Regions from separate parts of the Paenibacillus sp. F024 genome, predicted to be linked through region 1. Evidence: riboswitches for the same ligand, from Rfam matches in the RefSeq annotation. Region 1 holds a riboswitch; each other region holds the start of a gene.
The links. Region 1 has a riboswitch for cyclic di-GMP ahead of ACZYR9_RS27065 (methyl-accepting chemotaxis protein). Riboswitches for the same ligand answer to the same signal wherever they lie in the genome.

Region 1 (3,462 bases):
ACCTGCAGCTGACACAGGAAAAAACGCATATCCAACACATCATGGAAACCGTTCAGGAAGGCAAAATGCTGTATGATGCTTCTGCAGGAATCATATTTGCGAATACGCGCATGAACGAGCTTCTTAAGACGAACAGACCCCTGATTGAGGCCAAGATCATCGAATGGCTGCAGCGTCCGGATAAGGAGTTTAAGGAGCGGCTGCTTCTGGAATCGGGACAAAAGATGAGGCACTTTGAAGTGTACGTGCTCGCAACACATGAGTCTGGGTCAAGCTCCTATAAAAGAGTGTACATTTTTGTTTTCCGCGATCGGACGGAGGAAGAGAAAATTGAGCAGATCAAAAATGAATTTGTCAGTGTGGTATCCCATGAGCTGCGGACTCCGCTCACAAGCATATTGGGGTTTGTTGAACTGATGCTGAGCCGGGAGCTGCAGCCCGAACGTCAGAGAAAATATTTAACGACGGTACATAAGGAAACGACCCGTCTTTCTGTTCTGATTAACGATTTCCTGGATATTCAGCGGATAGAATCGGGCAAGCAGACATTTGAATTTGAACCGATGGATTTAAGGCTCTTCCTAAACGACATTGTACAGCGTTGGCAGGGGAACAGCGGCTTTCAAATCGAGCTGTCGGTTATCGAGGCTCCTGTTTGGATTCTCGGGGATCAAGACCGGCTTCACCAAGTATTTGATAATTTAATCAGCAACGCCATCAAATACTCCCCGGGGAGAGACAAAATCGATATCCAATTAAGTACAGTCCACGAGCAGGTATTTATAGAGGTGAGAGACTATGGCCTCGGTATACCGGAAGAATCGAAGGATAAGCTTTTTTCCAAGTTTTATAGGGTGGATAATAGCGATAGACGCAAAATCGGAGGCACGGGATTAGGGCTATCGATTGTAAAGGAAATCGTGGAAGCGCATAACGGGAAGCTCGTCTTTGAATCAGAACATGGCAAAGGCTCTGTCTTTACCGTAGTGCTCCCGGAAATCGAATTCGATCATGCAGTGGAGCAGCGCAATGGCGGGTCAGGTTAGAACGTTCGAACATAGGGGTAATGGCTTTTTGAGAGTCATTACCATTTTTTTGTATTTTAAAGGATGTTGTCCTCAAGAAAACGTTGTGGTCAGCGACTTGTCTACCTGTATAAAAATCTAGTAGGACTATCATAGATATAAAAAAATAAGGGTCAAGTCATTAGTCGATATTAATGCACCTAAAAACAGTACATTCACCGGAGTTGTGAATGCCATGGAATCCGGTTCATGGCAAATCATTGTTCCCGAAATAGCCATGAAATTTTTGTACATTTTTCAACAAGATACTATAGTTTATTGACATTTATTATGATAACGTGTAACTTTGGACATGGTATTTAGTGCCTATTTTTTGTTCTTCGTTTATGATTCTATTTTCATACAAGTTGATAAAGGCAAACTTATTGAAAGATAAGGGCGCAAAGCCACGGGTCTAAGGCGAAAGCTATGACAGCCGGGTTGCCAATGGGTAGAACTGGGCCCTTTGGGGTCCTTTTTTGTGTCCATTTTCATTACAAGCCATGAACCATTTAGAAAAACTCGTATAACTGCAGGAATCATCGGCCTGCATGGTCTCTACCCGGCCGCCGGAAATGGCTGGACTACGAGGGGATAACTTGCGCAGTTTGTTTAAATAGGACAAGCTTTCTTAACATTACGTATGTCTTCTGGTGTTTACTCGATGAATTGATTTCTCCTGAGCGGGAACGGATTATCGGGTTTTTTATTTTTAATAGAGGGACATCACTGGCGGAATCGGATTTCAGGGGGGGAAACGCGATAAGCGTCGAGCACAATGGATTAAAACAGTACTTATTGGAAAAGGGGTCACTTATTTTGAAGTGGTTTTATAATTTAAGAACGTCGGTGAAATTAATTTCAGCATTTGTGTTGATTGGAATCATTTTAATATTTGTCGGATGGTTTGGTTTAAATAACATGGGTAAATTGAATGACGAGATCACGACCACATACAATGATCGTCTAATACCGATCCATGATCTTTCGGCTTCACAAATTTTATATCAACGCATTAGAGTAAATATCCGGGATATGAACTTTGTTGCGAATACACCCGAGGCTAAAAAAAATTATGAACAAACGATCAATGAGCTAATAACACAAATTGACGCAAATATCGATAAGTACAGCAAAACCGGGTTGGACCCACAAGCGGAGGAAATATTTAAGAAATTTGATCCCGCATGGCAGGCCTACAATAACTTATTGGATCACGCGATACAATCCGCTCATGCCGGTGATGTTCAAGAATATTTAAGAACTGCTCCCGAGTTTAGAAAAGCCGGTGACCAAGCGGAAAATATATTGCAGGATTTAATTATCCATAATGTCAGGATAGCGGAAAGGGCCAATGTGGAAGCCAATGCTACCTACGCAAACTCCCGAACGATTACACTTGCGATTATCCTTGTCTCACTGCTTATAAGTATTGGCTTCGGTTATTTCATCTCTCAAATGATCGCGCGACCTTTGAACCGTGTGGTGGGTTTAGTTGAAAGAGTAGCGGGAGGCGATCTTAGAGAAACGTCGGATATCCATACGAAAGACGAGATAGGGCTGTTGGCGGAATCGATCAATAAAATGGTGTTGAGCTTAAGAACGACCGTCGGCGGGATCATGACTTCGGCGGAAAGCGTTGCAGCCGCATCCCAGCAAATATCGGCGACGACCGAGGAGATTGCCGGCGGGACCACGAGTCAGGCCAAAGATACTCAAACGATGAACGAATTATTCAAAGAATTGTCTAACGCCATTAACGCTGTGGCTCGGGCTGCGGAGCAGGCATCCGAATTGTCCAACAGCACGGTGGGAATTGCGCAGGAAGGCGGCCAAGTGGTTCGTACTTCAATTGAAGGGATGCAGCTGGTGAATCAGCAGATGTCGCGTCTCGAAGATGATTCGAATAAAATTGGGGAAATTATTGATGTCATTGACGACATTGCAGAGCAGACCAATCTTCTGGCTTTGAACGCGGCGATTGAGGCCGCACGCGCCGGAGACCAGGGTCGGGGGTTTGCCGTGGTTGCGGATGAAGTGCGCAAATTGGCTGAGCGCAGCAGCGAAGCGACCAAGCAAATTTCATCGATCATTAAAGGAATGCAGAACAATACCCGTCAAAGCGTGAAAGCGGTAGGAGAGGGCGTTATTTCGTCCCAAAAAACCGGTGAAGCTTTTGAGAGTATCATCAAAATGGTCAATGAATCCGCCCACAAGGCGGCGGAAATCGCCGCGGCGAGCGAAGAACAGGCGGCTCAATCTTCGGAGGTGCTCACTTCAATCGAAAGCATCTCCGCCTCAACGGAAGAAGCGGCGGCAGCTTCGGAGGAAACCGCAGCGACAGCTCAATCCCTTGCCGGATTGGCAGATGAGTTGAATCATGCCGTATCCACTTTCA
Region 2 (3,462 bases), on a different contig from region 1:
GTCAGTGTCTCATCCGGGCCGAATATTCCCGACGCCACTCCTTCAACAATACCCCTCGCGGCAAGCGTATCGACGTACTGCTCCGACCAATGTCCTTGCATGTCTGCAAATGCTACATCGTTCAGTATAACGGCATATGTACCTGCGCTTGTTATAGGGCCATTCACGGCGAACTTGCCTGCAGACATGTTTCCGCTAATGAAGCCCCAACGCTCTAATGCCGTATCATACTGATACAGACCGAGTTTTCGCTGTTTGCTTTCCGAAAGCAAGTCACCGTCATACTGCATCTCCAGTGTAGCCGGAACTTTAAAAGACTGCGGCACTGTCAGTTCAACCGGTCCCGCGATCAACTGCCCGGCAGCCGGCATTCCTTTGGCTTGCATGCCTGCCGCATCCTGCGGCATACCCAAGGTTATCCTCGTATCACGGTCAAGGGCGCCGGCCAGGACGCTCAGCTTCGCACTGCCATCGGTTGAAAGCACTTCGCCTCCATTGGGGCCGATTATGGCGCCAACTGGTTCAATGGAACCTGCAAAGGAACGGCTTTGTCCTGTATTTTGCCTGATGAACGTTCGCATGATTAACTTATTGTCCTTACCTGCAAGAAACTGATCGCCCCAAAAAGGGTACACCGTTTCTCCAGGCTGTCGTGCTACTGTGAATGTTTCGCCGGTTTTTAAGTTAACGCCAATCATCACAGCTTTCCCATCACGTTCCTCAATCCAAGCTCCCATCGTTTTGCCGATGGTCAAATAGGTATCGCTGAATTCCTTGGTCTCATAATCAGTTAAGCTCCTTGGACTGAAGGCCGCATTATCCAAACGGAGCATCGCCATCTTGGTCTTTAATTGTTTATTCATCTGTCTCCACAGCACGGTATTGCCGTTAAATACGAAGCGGTCCACATAATGATCTTTAGGCAGCTTCACAAGCGGGCGAATCTCACCGGTTGCAAGGGTCAACATATCCAACCCGCTGTCCGAATTTTTATACAAGACCTGGCCTTCAAAAACCACATGTTCCCGCCCCTTGCCAAGACTTGTTTCTTTTGCTGTGGACAGATCGTAATGCAGCATCTCCGACGTCTCATTGTTATGCCAAACGACATCATTACCATGAATAGCCGGATGTGACATCATACCCAACGAGAAATTAATTCGCTGCCGTTCTCCGGTAGTCAAATCGTATTTGAATACATTCCACCAATAACTGGCAGGATCAGGCAAGCCTAGCTTGTCGAGCCAAACAACCGTATTACCGTATATGACAGGATTGTCCTTCCGGGTAGGCGTGTTGGTGATCGTCTTTGTTTGCCCTGTAGACAGGTTAGCCATATGGATTTGTCTGTTGCCTTCCCCATCCGGCTCATACCAAACCATAGAATCACCGTTAATATAAACGAGTCCGCTGTTATCCGGCAGTCCTGCGAAAGCCGGCAGTCCCTCTGACTGACTATACTGCGCAGCCCATGCCGCAGGTGTTGCGACAGCCATGACGGCTGCAGCAGCCCAACCGATCAGCATGGCGTTTCTTGCAAACTGCAGTAATTTGCTTTTCACTCTGTCTTTCCCCCTTTACCTCAACAAACAAAAAAATACAGCACCCCAACCGAGCGGCCCGGCTATCATTCCACCGTTTAGTACCGATGGATTAGACCCGTGGCTTTGCGTCTCCGACTTTCGAACGGATTTGCCTTTTATCCAGCTTATTGGCAGCTGTATTTTTTTCTTCTAAATACTACTATAGGGGCTAAATAACTAAGAACCAAGAGTTTTTTTGTCATTTTGTGTAAAATTTCACAGAAAGTGAATAAAGGGTATCGCATCATACTTCTTTCCAAAGGTAGTCCTTAAAGATTTCCCATTGAATATTAAAAAAGCACGGAATCGCGCAGCCAGCGCGATTCCGTGCTTTTTTTCATGCTATGCTTTTCTTAAGATTATCCGTTACGATCCCGCTCCGCGGTACCTCTTTACTCCGTAATTCCATACCGTCAGCCCGAGGGTCAGGAAGACCGCTCCTACCAACGGCGTCAGCAATGCGAACGAACCCCAATTGGCCCGGTCCAAAAAGTACGCCGCAGGGTAAAAGCCTACAAACCCGAACGGAAGCACCCAGGTCAGCATAATATTGATCAGCCGGTTGTAGATGGTCATCGGATATCGGCCGTAGTTTTGCAAATTCCACAGCATCGGCGTAATGCCGGTCGGCGAATCCGAAAAAAACGACAGCGAAGTAAAGAAGATATAGATTCCCCCATAGATCATCATCGAACCGGCAACCAACAGAATAAATACGAACGGATCATACCACATCAGCCCGAGATCAAGCCGGCTCCAGGAATAGCCCATAATGATCATGCCGGTCAATGCGCTGAACAAGGACGACGGATCCATATTTTCCAGCATCAGCTGCACGAGATTGTGCGCCGGCCGCGTCAGAATCCGGTCCATCTCCCCTTTGACAATATACCGCTCGCTGAAGCCCCACAGATTGAAAAAGGTAATAAACAGGCCGTAAGGCACCATAAAATAACCGTAAATAAACAAAATTTGATGCTGGTTCCATTCACCGATCGCAGCCGTATGCTGGAATACGACCAGAATGAAGAAAAGATTCAAACCGTTAAACAGCAGGTCCGATACGACCTCCATCCAAAAATCGGAACGGTAGGTCAGCCTCGTTTTCATGTAGTTTTTCAAATAATTGATCAAAAGTCCCGCATAAAACATATGTTCCTCAACCTCCCTGCACGAACAGGCGCGACCGCGCGCTGCGCCAGAGTACAAAAAGCGGGATAATCAGCAGCAGGAACCACAGGAGCTGGGTGCCGAACACTCCGTACACCGCCGTTCCGGTTACCTTTCCTGTAAAGACGGAGCCAGGCAAATACGTAATGGCGGGAAAAGGAAGAAACTTCATCAGCCCTTCGGCCCACCCGGGGAAGAACGAAATCGGCACCACCAGGCCGGAGAATAAGTCGACGGCCACCCGTTTCATGCGCATCAAGCCTTCATTGTTTTCAAGAAAAAAAGCAAATAAGCCGGTAATAATATTAATTTGTGAATTGATCAAAAAGCTGAAGAACAGCATGACCATAAACACGAGCCAAACCTGCGGATCCGTCGGCAAACTGACGGGAAACAAAAAAGAAACGATCGCCATTCCCGGTACGGAAAACAACAGCAGACGAAATAAGCCTTCGCCGAGGCCCTGCATCATTTTGACAATAATATAGTTGTAAGGACGGATGAACTGAATGGCCACACTGCCGTCTTTGATTTCATTGGCGATTTCTCTGTCCAGGTTATTAAAATAAAACGCCCGCGCCATCCAGGAAACAGCCACATAAGTGGTCATCTGGGTGACGGTCATACCGCCGAGCAGCTCCTTCGATCCGTAAATCGCCTTCCATAGAAAGTAGTATGCGCCAATATTGAGTGCATAAATGATAATTCC
Region 3 (3,462 bases), on a different contig from region 1:
GCATCCAATCTGGAGGGCAACGGACGGTTAATGAATTTAGCTCTCGTATTTACTACCTATGAGAAAGAATTCAATTACTCCAACATTCCTCATTAAGAGAGGAGAGGAATGCATGCTGTCTAAGATTAAGGAATGGATAGCCCAAAGAGATGATCAAGAAATCAAGAAAATCCGGAAGACGATCCTGCCCCAAATCGACAAATACGTCCAACGGATTAAACATGATAGTGATTTGAATAAAGTAAGCATTGAACTGCGGAGAAGAATACGTCAAGGTGAGGATCGTCAGGATTCTCTTTTTCTGGCATTTGCTTTAGTGAAGGAAGCTGTAAGAAGAGTGTTTGGGATCACGATGTATGACGCTCAGTTGATTGGAGGCTGGTTATTATGCGAAGGGAAAATTCCCAAGATGATGATAGGAGAAGGAAAAACGATCGTTCATCTGCTCCCGGCCTATTGGTTTGGTTTACAGGATCATGGTGTACATATGTACACGGTGAATGAATATTTAGCGAAACGCGAACACGAGCAAATGGGTAAAGTATTTCAACTTCTTGGCTTATCCGTAGGGCTAAATCTTGCCGGGTTGAAGGCTCAAGCGAAGAAAGCGGCCTACCAACAGGATATTACCTACGGGACCTATACGGAGTTTGGGTTAGACTGCTTGCGCGATCAGAGGATACTGCATCCGGAACAGCGGATTCAAAGAGGGTTTGCCTATGCCGTCTTGGATGAAATGGACCGTATATTGATTGATGAAGCGCGAACCCCGCTCATGATCTCGGATCCAGTGAAAGCAGCGCCTAAACTGTACTCTGTTTGTGAGAAATTTGTACGGGGAATGCAGGAAGTAAGCGATTATGAAGTGGACCGCCAATCCAAACAAGTGATGTTTACCCCATCGAAAGCTAAGAAAATCGAAGCGGCTTTGAAGGACAATAGCCTGTATGAGCTCGACCATACGACAGTCTATCATTATTTATTGGTAAGCCTTCAAGCCAAGGTACTGATGCAGCGTGACGTAGATTATATTGTAGCGGACGACCGGATCCATTTCATAGATCCTCTTACGGGACGCATAATAGAAGGCCGGCAATTCAATGACGGCCTGAGGCAGGCGATTGAGGCAAAGGAACATATTCCCTTGAGCGAAGGGAATCAGGCCGCAATGACTGTCCAGAAGCTGCTTGGTTTATACAAGCAAATTATAGGCGTAATAGAAATGATGAAAACAAAGGCGGAGGAGCTGAGGGGTATGTATGATCTGGAAGTGGTTACGGTTCCGTCCCACCTGCCCGTCACCCGCCGCAGTGACACGGAACTGCAAGTGAGCCGATACTGGATAAATCAAGCGCGGCAAGGTTAATGCAGCGGTAACTTCATTCGCGTTAAAAATAGTATGCCAAAGCCGGGCCTGCGGGGACGGCTTTTTGCATACGGGCTAAGTCAGCGCGCTGCAGAAAAAATGTCGTTAGTTGTCAAATTACGGAATTCTGATATAATTAGCTAGAAGCTGCTTTTATAAGAAAACCTTTAACGAAGCCATTCATGGATGAGCGACCGTGATTCATAGGCAGGTTTTCTTGAGATAAAGAAAGTGTTCAGCTCCGCTGAAATTGTATACTTTCTTTATTGTTAATAAAACTTGATAAAGGCAAAATCATCGAAAGGTGATGACGCAAAGCTAAAGGGGCTAAGGTTTTAAACTATGCCAGCCAGTTGCCAAGAGAAGCTTAAAACACAGGCTTATCTTTGCGCTGGAAAAGATAAGCTTTTTTGTGTTTTTAAAGGTTTCTATTCAAAAGGAGGCGTATGATGAGAAAGTTTCGTTATGCAATGCATGTATTCATGACTTTATTGCTGGTATTCAGTTTGGCGGGGCCGGGGTTGGCTGCCCAATCCGAAGGGGCGGAATCCAATACGGGCCGCACCACGTTAGACCTTGATTTTAATGACTCGGAACAAGCGGCTTGGGCAACCGAATCGATTGGGAAGATGAAATCCAAAAATGTATTGTCCGGGTATGAAGACGGCAGCTTCCGTCCTAATCAGCCTGTCAGTCGAGTAGAAGCCGTGGTTACGGCTGTACGGCTCATGGGATTGGAGGAGCAGGCTAAAGCGAAGCCGGGCGACAGCAAGCTGCATTTTAAAGACGCATCGGTTATCGACAATAACTACAGCTGGGCCAAAGGGTACATCATCGTTGCTTTGGAACAGGGACTTTTTGATACTGCGGAAGACCAGCTTCAACCGAGTACGCCGGCCAGCCGAGTTTGGGTAGCAGGCCTGCTGGTAAAAGCTCTTGGGCTGCAAAAAGAGGCTCTCAGCCAAATGACGGCCGTGCCGGATTTCAAAGATGCCGGAGATGTTCCTGCCGGAGCGGTCGGATATGTAAACGTAGCCGTTCAGCAGGGTATTGTCAGCGGTTACCCGGATGAAACGTTCAAGCCCAATAATAACGTTACACGCGCGGAGATGGCTGCGCTGCTTGTAAGAACCAATGACAACTTGCTGGAGCAATCCGGAGCGATTACCGTCAAAGGAACCATCACGGCCTTGAATTTCGACCGTAATGTGACGGACAGCGTCTATTCCGGCACGTATGGGTCGATAACGGTTCAAACCTTTAATCAAGATTCGTTCACCTATAGCATTTCGCCGGACCTGGCCGTTGCGTACAACCAGCGTTTTATTCCGGCATCCCAGCTGCTTGTAGGTGATGTGGTGTCTCTGACTGTTGAGAATGACGTTGTGTTGGAGGCAAGCTTCATCAACAAAGAAAAGGTCGATGAAAAGACAGCTGGAATCAATGGGTTTAATGTGGAAATCGAGTTTAAGAACGGCAGTGAGATCGAATTAAAGTATAAGAATAAGGATGGCCAGATCCGTGCCGAGGTTGAAAAGAAAACCAAAGGTGAAAAAGGCAAGGAAAAGCAAAAGGGTGACGAAGCGGTTCAAACCGCAGATGATGTCCTTAAGCAGGCTGGGCTTACGCCTCAAATGACGAAGGAAGAGATCGTCAATCAAGTATTAGCAGCGTTGGAGACCGAGTCCAGCGAGGTAAAAGAGCTGGAAATCGAAATTAAGTTCGCTAACGGCAGTAAAGTTGAAGTAGAATGGGAACACGAAGAGGAGAAGTCTGAGAAAAAGTCCGACAAAGAAGAGAAGTCCCGTAAAGACAATAGAGAGAATAGAGAAAGAGACAATAGAGAGAATAGAGAAAGAGACAATAGAGAGAATAGAGAAAGAGACAATAGAGAGAATAGAGGCAATGAAGACAAGGGACAGCGGCCGGAAAAAGAAGCGAATGCTTACGGGATCGAAAAGCTGAAGCTGGAGGTCGAGCTGTCCGATAAGCAGAAATTAAAGCTCGAATATAAAGACGATGACGGAAAAGTCGAAGCCGAAGTGGAAAAGGATAAAGAGAACGTATCCGGAGATCAAGCCATCGAAGCGATAAAC
Region 4 (3,462 bases), on a different contig from region 1:
GATGATGGATGCGCCTTCATTCATCGATAGTACAGCTTTCTCTGCTTCGTTTTGAATCTCCCCGATCAGACCTCGAATTTGGCCCGCCGCGTCACCGGATTGTTCCGCTAATTTCCTTACTTCATCAGCTACCACAGCGAACCCTCGTCCATGCTCCCCCGCCCGCGCGGCCTCTATTGCAGCATTTAAAGCCAGTAGATTCGTTTGATTTGCTATTTCCGTAATCATCTGTACGATTTGACCGATTTCCCTTGATTTTTCACCAAGGGAATGAATAACCTCCGCCGTGCGTCCGGCAGACTGCTGCATACTGTTCATTTGCTCCACGGCCTGGGACACCACTTCATTACCGGCATTCGCTTTCTCGCTGGCAGTCAACGTTAAATCAGCTACAGATTGAATAGACATGGCTGCCTGGTTCATCCCTCTAGAAATTTCAACCGCCGCCTCATTGGCTGTTGTGGCGCTGTGAACTTGCTTTTCCGACCCTAAGGCCACTTCTTGAATGGCCATTGAAATTTGTTCCGTTGCTTTACTCGTTTGCTCAGCACTCGCAGATAATTCTTGCGAAGTAGCTGCTACCTGCTCGGAATTCATTCCTACTTCACCAATCAAATGACGAAGATTTTTTTTCATCTGATTGAAGGAAATCGCCAGATCGCCAATTTCATCACGGTTTTTCACTCTAAGATCACCTTCTGTCAGGATGCCGTTTGAAATTTTTTGAGCACCGTCAGCTATAGCGAGAATAGGTCTCGTAATCATTCGGGAAATGATTAAACCGATGGCAATAGCCAAGACGAAAGTAAAACTGCTCAAGACAATGACCGTTGTGAGCACCGAACCAACCAAATTCATGTTCGCACGACTCGCATCCTCCATCATTTTAGCCTGATCGGCAGCAATTTGGTTGGAAATGTCTCTCATTTCTCTCGCCAAAGGAAATAAGACTTGTACGGAATGCCGATTCGCTTCAGCCGGATTGGTTTTGTTCAAATTAATGACCGCATCTGAATTGGTTTTGAATTCGGCATTAAATATTTGAAGCTTTTGTAGCGCTTCCATAAGTGACGGGCTTTGAACCAATTCGTATGTAGCCTTTATTTCTTCATTCATTTCGTTAATAGCCGTCTGTACGATCTCTTCCGAACCTTGCTCATGCAATAAAACCCCTCTCATACCGGCGATTTGCTGTGAAGCATGGAATTGAATATCCTTTGCATTTGCCAATATCGCTGCATTACGATCAACCAAATCAGAAAACGATTGTTCTACCTTCTTGATGTTGTAATACGAAATAAAGCTGATTATTCCAAGAAGCATGGATACACTCAGGAATCCGCCAATCAGCTTTTTGCCCACAGTAAATTTCATCGACAGCCTTTTACCAACCTTAAGTTTCATAAATAACATCCTCTTTCTGTATTTTCATTATTAAAAAAATGACTATTTCCTAATGAAATAGCCACCTTGCTAGCGGTTAACTATATTCGGTAACCCGGCGATCATAGCTTATTCAAGCGTTAGACCCGTAGCTTTGCGTCTCCGCCTTTCGACGGATTTGCCTTTATCATGATGTAGGACTTCCTTCCTAATATCTAATATATCAGATGTTGCAAAAAAAATAAATACAATTCAGGTAATCATTGTATGCATTATTTAACATTAAACAAACCAAGATCACAATCCGGGTCACAATAACGGAATACTTTGACGTTTTTCTAATCACAAATCAGAAGGAGTCAGGACATAATAACAGATGGAGAATACTTGTCCCACGGAAACCTAGGCGATGAGCTCGTGACTAATCCAAGCTATGCTAACTTATTTGCTCCGCACATAATATAGCCTTTATCCGTAGTCACAACGAGCAGGGTTGTTTTGGGCAGCTTGACCTCGACCGCCAGAGCGGTGCGGCCTCCCAGATCAACCGGTTCCATTCGCATCATGATAAGCACTCCTCTTATCTACCGTATGCTGTCAGTATATGTATGTCCTGCCCCATGCGTGCCATTCCAAAGCGGTATATCCATTAGGTACCTACTGCTTTAAATAACAAAATAGTGGTATAGTATAAAGTAAGTATTTCGAAAAAGAGGGGTCGCCTATGGAGAGAGACAATCCGTCCAAGCGCAAGTTTTTATTCAACGTCGACATCATGATAGAGGATGAAACCAACGGGCGTGCCTTGGAAACGCTGCTGCATTTGTTGAATACGACACAGGTTGAGGATTATCAAATTAAGCAGGGAATAGAATTGGGCACAAAAATTGAGCTGGCTCTCAACGAATCGAAAATCAAAAATAAGCAGGAACCAGCCAAAACAAACACTTCTCCGGCTGAGAACATGCCAAACGGCAAGGGAAATAAACCTTACCGCCCGGAAAACGACCCGCACAGGCTGATTTGGGAGCAGATGAAGACGTTCCAGCAGAACAATACCCTGGTCCGGCTATCTATCGTCAAAGGCAAGGGCATTAAGCTCAGCTTGCCTTGTCGAATTATTAGCACAGACGCGGCAAGCGAAAGCGTGACGGTCTATCATGTTGACGAGAAGAAAGTATATCTGATAAAAATCAATGAAATTGACGATTATGAAATACATTAAGAGGACATACCGTCGTCCGTTCAGCAGGACGGTAAGATCTCTATGCTTCACCCTGGGGCTTCATGAATCCGAACGCCTTCTCGGCCGAGACCGGAGGCCTGAAGAAATAGCCTTGAACTTCATTGCACTGATAGCTCCGCAAAAAGTGCAGCTGTTCTTCCGTCTCCACCCCTTCGGCGCTGACGCGCAGGTTCAAATGTTTTGTCATCGACATAATGGAGGCTATAATCGCCGCATCGTTCGGATTGGTTACACATTCGCTGACAAAGGAGCGATCGATCTTCAGCCTATGGATCGGCAGCTTTTTCAAATAGCTCAATGAGCTGTACCCCGTTCTGCAATCATCAATACTGATTTTCACTCCGAGTTTCTTCAGTTCATGAAGGAGTGTCGCAGCGTGGTCAATATCCATCGCGCTGCTTTCCGTGATCTCAAGCTCCAAAAAAGAAGGATCCAGTCCGGTTTCGTGAAGCACCTCGCTTACTTTTGCGTATAGATTGTGCTGCATAAACTGCTTGGTGGAAATCATTTTCTACACAAATCCGCTAATTTCCTCCTTCATTCGACATTCATTTTTCAACCTTCATCCATTGCATACGGTCTGGAAACCATTCGCACCATAAACGAAGACTTGAGCACTTAAAAAGAGACCGCCCGGCGCACCGGACGATCTTCCCTGTGTAGCATCATGATTTGGACGGACTTTTCCAAGCCGCAAGCGCCAGCGACAGCCAGCCGAGCATAAAGGCGATTCCCCCGATCGGCGTAATCGCTCCAAGCACCGTAATTCCTGTAATGCTCAGAACATATAGACTCCCTGAGAAAACAAGGATGCCGACAAACATAGACCACCC

Region 2: it holds a riboswitch for cyclic di-GMP, as region 1 does, so the genes downstream of both, ACZYR9_RS22370 (S-layer homology domain-containing protein) here and ACZYR9_RS27065 (methyl-accepting chemotaxis protein) in region 1, are expected to answer to the same signal.
Region 3: it holds a riboswitch for cyclic di-GMP, as region 1 does, so the genes downstream of both, ACZYR9_RS17250 (S-layer homology domain-containing protein) here and ACZYR9_RS27065 (methyl-accepting chemotaxis protein) in region 1, are expected to answer to the same signal.
Region 4: it holds a riboswitch for cyclic di-GMP, as region 1 does, so the genes downstream of both, ACZYR9_RS23310 (methyl-accepting chemotaxis protein) here and ACZYR9_RS27065 (methyl-accepting chemotaxis protein) in region 1, are expected to answer to the same signal.

Annotation. Positions count from the first base shown of each region.
Region 1 is NZ_JBVASZ010000072.1:1,865-5,326, reverse strand. It holds gene ACZYR9_RS27070 (MASE4 domain-containing protein) at 1-1,046, shown strand, start outside; cyclic di-GMP riboswitch class I at 1,431-1,513, shown strand; purine riboswitch at 1,567-1,671, shown strand; gene ACZYR9_RS27065 (methyl-accepting chemotaxis protein) at 1,884-3,462, shown strand, end outside.
Region 2 is NZ_JBVASZ010000031.1:20,780-24,241, forward strand. It holds gene ACZYR9_RS22370 (S-layer homology domain-containing protein) at 1-1,562, opposite strand, end outside; cyclic di-GMP riboswitch class I at 1,612-1,707, opposite strand; gene ACZYR9_RS22375 (ABC transporter permease) at 1,950-2,735, opposite strand; gene ACZYR9_RS22380 (ABC transporter permease) at 2,743-3,462, opposite strand, start outside.
Region 3 is NZ_JBVASZ010000016.1:97,063-100,524, forward strand. It holds gene ACZYR9_RS17245 (preprotein translocase subunit SecA) at 113-1,366, shown strand; cyclic di-GMP riboswitch class I at 1,644-1,727, shown strand; gene ACZYR9_RS17250 (S-layer homology domain-containing protein) at 1,816-3,462, shown strand, end outside.
Region 4 is NZ_JBVASZ010000035.1:23,507-26,968, reverse strand. It holds gene ACZYR9_RS23310 (methyl-accepting chemotaxis protein) at 1-1,404, opposite strand, end outside; cyclic di-GMP riboswitch class I at 1,490-1,576, opposite strand; gene ACZYR9_RS23305 (hypothetical protein) at 1,815-1,949, opposite strand; gene ACZYR9_RS23300 (hypothetical protein) at 2,108-2,608, shown strand; gene ACZYR9_RS23295 (EAL domain-containing protein) at 2,649-3,137, opposite strand; gene ACZYR9_RS23290 (DUF423 domain-containing protein) at 3,295-3,462, opposite strand, start outside.